2 regions of the Anoxybacillus sp. P3H1B genome follow, and region 2 is predicted to be linked to the other one. Evidence: predicted binding sites of a transcription regulator. Region 2 holds the regulator's gene; the other holds the start of a gene.
The links. Region 2 encodes LexA, which represses DNA repair genes until DNA is damaged. Its sites were predicted from a motif close to CGAACATATGTTCG; they were not measured.
Positions count from the first base shown of each region.

Region 1: ruvA (Holliday junction branch migration protein RuvA) is a predicted target of LexA. The motif match lies at 1,222-1,235, and genes of this name have one in related genera.

Region 1 is NZ_LPUG01000009.1:438,330-441,507, reverse strand. Features, by position in the region: gene AT864_RS02515 (DUF3231 family protein) at 1-373, shown strand, start outside; gene AT864_RS02510 (intercompartmental signaling factor BofC) at 698-1,180, shown strand; gene ruvA (Holliday junction branch migration protein RuvA) at 1,295-1,894, shown strand; gene ruvB (Holliday junction branch migration DNA helicase RuvB) at 1,907-2,908, shown strand; gene AT864_RS02495 (DUF2905 domain-containing protein) at 2,905-3,111, shown strand; gene queA (tRNA preQ1(34) S-adenosylmethionine ribosyltransferase-isomerase QueA) at 3,136-3,178, shown strand, end outside.
Region 2 is NZ_LPUG01000011.1:449,648-452,825, forward strand. Features, by position in the region: gene AT864_RS06330 (NAD(P)/FAD-dependent oxidoreductase) at 219-581, shown strand; gene lexA (transcriptional repressor LexA) at 1,609-2,232, opposite strand; gene yneA (cell division suppressor protein YneA) at 2,381-2,680, shown strand; gene AT864_RS06345 (recombinase family protein) at 2,697-3,178, shown strand, end outside.

The DNA of each region.
Region 1 (3,178 bases), on a different contig from region 2:
AATTCGCAGCTTCTTTTTAAGAGGACAAAAAGTATGCAGTGAGATCATGACCTCCATTTTTGAGGTGCTGCAGGAAGACAATATTCCAGCTTCGATGACATGGGACACAGTCGTCAATGAATCAACAGTTGCGCCATACTCAGAGCGATTAATGCTGTTTTTAGTCAATTCCTTATCAGGGCTCGGGGTTGGTATGTATGGACAGGCCATGGCGCTCTCATTGAGAAGAGATGTAGCGGCTCTCTACGCTTCTTTTATCGCGAAAGCGGGAGCCTATGCGGAGGATGGAGTGAATTTAATGATTGAGCGCGGATGGCTTGAACAACCGCCTCACTTCCTTGATCGCGAACGGCTTGTAGTGGAGTCGAAATAAAAACACTGATTTCTTGAGTGAGTGTCAGACCGTTGTTAAATGCTTTCATCCTGCGTCACTGGCCGCATTCGTCTGCTCATGAATTTCTTTTGTTCGATTTTTGTCTTTGTTCGGCTGCGTTTCTTGTCTGCCAAGCGTTTTCCACTCAGGCTGATGTGGAACACCATAAATAGAGGATGAGAATGGTTGTAGACAAATCTCATTTTTGACTTTGTCTACAACCGGACACTCACTTCTTGAGTGAGTGTTTTTTATGGATAAAATTTTCTTAAAAGGTGAAACTATAAATAGCTTTCATTATTTACCGAGAAAGAGGGGAAGACAATGAAGCTTTTGATGGCTTGCTTGGCTATCGCGATTTCATTTATAAGTTCCTCAGCTGCCTTCGCTAAAGCGCCGGCCACTCAAATGACGATTTTGTTAGAACGAATATACGTGGACGGAGAAGTGAGTGAAGAAATTAAACAAGAAACGATTACATCGATGAAGGATATATGGAAAAAGTATGAAGGCTGGCAGCTTGTCAATCTTGATGATGAACAAATTGTGTTCCAGAAAATGGTTCAAGATATTTCACCTTTGTCAAAAGCGAATGGATATTTTGGCTTAACAAAGGATGGAACTTTATCTATTTTTGAAGGCAAGCCAGGAAAATCATCACGCGTGATTCAATCGTTTTTCCAGCTCGATATAAAAAAGCTAGAAAGCCATCAACAAGAACGGCTGAAAAAAGGTATTCGCGTGATTTCGAAAGATCGTTATAAAGAGGTCATTGAAGCCTATCGGCCATTTGCCGTTACTCAGTAAAAGACTTATCCAGACGATAAGTCTTTTTGTTTTGCAAAAGAGGAATATACATTCGTTTTTTTATTATCATATGGTACAATGAGAAACAGTACGGATAAGGGAAGGGGAAAAACGTTGATTGAGTTTGTTCGCGGATACATTGAGTATGTTTGTCCAGAATATATTGTCATTGAAACGGCCGGAGTTGGCTATCAAATTTTCACGCCAAACCCATTTTCGTTTCGGCCCAGTCATGATACAATCGTGACGGTCTATACATATCAATATGTGCGCGAAGACCTCATGGCTCTTTATGGGTTTCGGACGCGCGAAGAACGAACGCTATTTGCGAAACTGCTTCAAGTTTCCGGCATTGGCCCGAAAGGAGGGCTTGCTATTTTAGCCTCAGGAGATGTACGTCAGCTCGTGCAGGCGATTGAAGAGGAAAACGAAGCCTTTTTGTGCAAATTTCCGACCATCGGCAAAAAAACAGCGCGACAAATGATTCTTGATTTAAAAGGGAAACTGCAGGGAGTCATTCTAGGAGCGACGAACGACTTATTTACAAGCTGGGAGGATGAAAAGCAGGAGAATGCCTTTGACGAGGCGCTTGAAGTGCTAAAGGCTCTCGGCTATGCAGATCGTGAAATTCAAAAGGTGGCGCCTGCTCTAAAAAAGGAACCGATGTCTACCGATCAATATGTGAAGCGAGCGCTGCAATTACTATTAAAATAGGAGGGAAGGACGATGGAAGAGCGTCTTGTTGCCAGCGATGCCTCCAGCGAGGATGTATCGCTTGAATACAGCCTCCGCCCGCAACGCTTGCAGGAATATATCGGACAAGAGAAAGTAAAAGAAAATTTACAAGTTTTTATTGAAGCGGCAAAGCTGCGTGGCGAAACGTTGGATCATGTGCTTTTATACGGACCGCCCGGACTTGGAAAAACAACGCTGGCCGCCATTATCGCAAACGAAATGGGGGGGAACTTGCGCACCACCACTGGACCGGCGGTCGAACGCCCCGGAGACCTGGCGGCGATCTTAACTTCTCTTCAACCTGGAGATGTATTATTTATCGATGAAATTCATCGCCTTCACCGCTCGATTGAAGAAGTGCTGTATCCAGCTATGGAGGATTACTGCCTAGATATCGTTATTGGCAAAGGACAAACGGCTCGTTCGGTGCGTATTGACTTGCCGCCATTCACGCTTGTGGGCGCAACGACACGAGCTGGTGCTCTTTCTGCACCGCTCCGGGATCGCTTTGGTGTGCTCAGTCGGCTGGAATATTATGAGCCGGAGCAGCTTGCGCAAATTATCAAACGAACAGCAGATATTCTGGAAGTTAGGATTGACGAGGCGGCTGCTGTTGAGATCGCGCGTTGTTCGCGCGGCACTCCGCGCATTGCCAATCGCTTGTTGCGCAGAGTCAGAGATTTTGCCCAAGTAAAAGGCAACGGAGTGATTACACATGCCTTATCAACAGAAGCGCTGGAGTTGCTGCAAGTTGACCGTTTAGGATTGGATCATATTGATCATAAATTATTAAGAGCGATGATGGAAAAATTTCGCGGAGGTCCTGTCGGTGTAGATACGCTTGCGGCCACCATTGGTGAAGAAGCGCAAACAATTGAAGATGTATATGAGCCGTATTTGCTGCAAATCGGCTTTTTGCAGCGGACTCCTCGCGGGCGCATCGTCACTCATCGCGCCTATGAGCATTTTGGAATGGAGGTGCCAAAATCATGAGCAGTCTTCCTAAAATGATCATGATGATCGGAGCCATTTTGATTGTTGTGGGGTTTCTGATGCAATTTATTAAGCTGGGCAGGCTTCCTGGCGATATTGTCATCCAAAAGGGGAATACAACATTTTACTTTCCAGTTGTGACTTCTATTATTTTAAGTGTAGTGCTTTCGCTTGTGTTTTATTTTATCGGTCGATTTCGTTAACAACAATAGAAATGGGTGAACGCGATGAAAATAGATTTATTTGATTTTCATTTACCGGAGGAATTAA
Region 2 (3,178 bases):
AAATGATTGGCAACGGCTGACGGTGCTTTTCACCATTTCCAAAGATACTCCATGAGATTCAGCTTTGGAGAAGAAGGTGCTTTTCTTAATGCACAGCAAAACATCATAGGAAGAAAATCACACAGATAGTACGATCATAAAAAATAATGAATATTCGGATAAAACACTAAAAAATGAGCGCGGAATATGAGATAATAAAAAAAAGGAGGTTGATTTATATGAAAAAGATACCTCTTAGAGTTTTGTTTATAACAATCGTTTTGTTTTTTGTTAGTGGTGGACTTAGTGGTGCGGTAGTCTATCATATGAGCGATGCAGCGGAAGCAGCGAAAAAAGAGTACCAGCAAGAAATCAATCAATACTTGTCAGAAAAAGACATGAAAATAAAAAATGATCTATCCAATGTAACACAGTCTGAAATCCAGCGATTGCAAGATGAAACTAAAAAATACTTAAATGAAAAGCTCAATCAAGATTATCAACAGTCTTTAAATCAAAAAACAGAAGAAATTAAAAAAGTTACCGATCAGAAGATAGAAGAGATAAAAAACTACATTGATCAATTACTTAAAAATCAATGATGGTAAAATAAGAAATGAAACAAAACAATAGAATAATAATAGGACATTCTACCGAAAAAAAGCGATGATGATTCATAGACTTGATTTTGGTCTGTAGTTTTCATCCTGTCGGCAAAGCACGATATAAATAAAACTTAACGATTGAACCAATAGTATCTGTACCACGGTTGGAAGGCAAGTCCACAGGCTTGCCTTCTCGTCATGTATCCGCGCGATGAAGGTCTGAACAAACTCTATTTTATGGTTCTGTGTTCTTGGGTTCAGGCCTTTGTCGCTCCATCTCAGTCATGTTTTTCGGTTTTCTGGATACAGCTATAAGAGAAATAATAAATCCGATTCCTAAGATAGCAGATAGTGTCCATGCGAAAAATTCAATAGATAACATGGCCTGATGCCCTCCTTTTTTGATGTTATGTAAATGATATGCAGAGATATGGATTCGCATGATTATGGTGATGAGGAATCAAAAAAACAAGAAAAAGAAATGCTTTCCTTGAATTTAGATTATTAGCCATATACCCTAAGGGAATAGTCTCATTTAAAGAGAAAGACTAGGAAAGAAGTTCGATGAGGTTTAAAGGAATTACGATTCATCCTGTATATAAGTGCTGAATGGTTTCGGCATTGGGTCCATTTGCGAATGATCGAAATCCAACGAAAAGATGGAATAGACGCCCCATTCAAAAGCAGAATTTGTTTTTCGCCGGTTCGAGACAAGTCCGTGACTTGCCTCGGTCATAGCAGCTGTAGTCTCTACAGTTACAACGTTAGTCACTATCATTTTATCTGTCAAGAACGATACGGATTATGATGTAGAGAAATGATTTGCTGTTCGTTCCTGTCTTTATGCAGCATCCGTCTTAAAATGGGCAAAAATGTACCGCTCAAATGAATTGCACAAAATGATGCCGCTTCCATCCATATAGACAAATAAGAGAACCTAGCGGATTTTAACAATAATCGAATAATCATCGCTACTTAAAACAAGGGTAGATAAGGTGAATTTCACTTTATCTACCCTTGTTTGTTATTGAATCATGCGATATACGCCGATCACTTTCCCGAGAATCGTAACATCGTTGACGATAATAGGCTCCATATGAGGGTTTTCTGGCTGTAGGCGAATGTGGCCTTGTTCTTTAAAAAAGCGCTTGACGGTTGCTTCGTTTTCTTCCGTCATAGCAACGACAATATCTCCGTTATTAGCTGACTGCTGCTGACGAACAATGACAAAATCTCCGTCTAAAATGCCTGCCTCAATCATACTATCGCCCATTATTTCAAGCATAAAAACATGGTCCTCTGCAGAAACGAAGCGTTCTGGGAGCGGAAAATAGTCCTCCACATTTTCGATAGCGGTTATTGGTTGCCCTGCCGTTACCTTTCCGATGACCGGAACATTGATCACATTGCTCGGCCGCATGAATGAGGCAAAATCCGGATCTAATATTTCAATCGCGCGAGGTTTAGTTGGATCACGGCGGATGTATCCTTTGCTTTCAAGCCGAGCTAAATGTCCATGCACCGTTGAGCTAGAGGCAAGTCCAACCGCTTCGCCAATCTCACGAACGGAAGGAGGATACCCTTTAGTTTTTACTTCTTTTTTGATGAAATCGAGAATTTGCTGTTGGCGTTTCGACAGTTTGGTCATGTTTCACACCTCTTACCCATCGTTTTTTTTATTATAACACGAGGAGAACAAAAAAACAAACATAAGTTCGAAAAAATGGTTGACGCAAACGAATGTTCTTAATATAATGGGTAAAAAAGCGAACAAACATTCTAAGAGGTGGGAGAAGATGAAAGTTACTCATTATCTCGTGTTTTCATGCTTGGTGTTTATGCTACTATCGGGTTTCGTGTATGCGAGCCATCCGATTCAAAAGGAGAAATATTTAAAAATTACGGTAGAATCCGGAGATACGCTTTGGGGAATAGCCAATGAATACAGATCTTCACATCAGCTTTCAACGAAAGAATTTATTGAATGGGTAATGAATGTAAACCATTTGCCAAATGAAAAAATTGCTGCGGGTGAAAAGCTAGTGATTCCCGTGTTAAAATCAAAGGCAGAAAAGAAGCTAGTCGTCAGTAAATAATAATGGAGATGATGGAATGAAAGCGATTATTTATTGTCGGGTGAGCACAAACAAAGAGGAACAAGAAACATCACTGCAACGGCAGAAGGAGGAGCTTGAGCAGCTCGCCGAAACATATCGTTTTCAAGTCGTTAAGGTCATTGAAGAGCGGGCAAGCGGTTATGAGATTGAGCGAGACGGGATACTGGAGCTTTTAGAAGCGCTGAAAGAGGATAAAATCGAAGCCGTTCTCATCCAAGATGAAACGAGGCTTGGACGAGGAAATGCAAGAATTGCCTTATTGCATTGTATTCAAAAAGAAGGAGCCAAGCTGTATACGGTGTGCCATCATGGAGAACTACAGCTATCAGAAGCTGATTCCATGGTACTAAGTATCCTCAGCATCGTAGAGGAGTATCAGCGCAAAATACATAACTTAAAAATCAAGCGCGGGATGCAAAAAGCCGTTGAACGTGGATATCGGCCAGAACGAAATTTGAAAAATATAGGTGAACATGC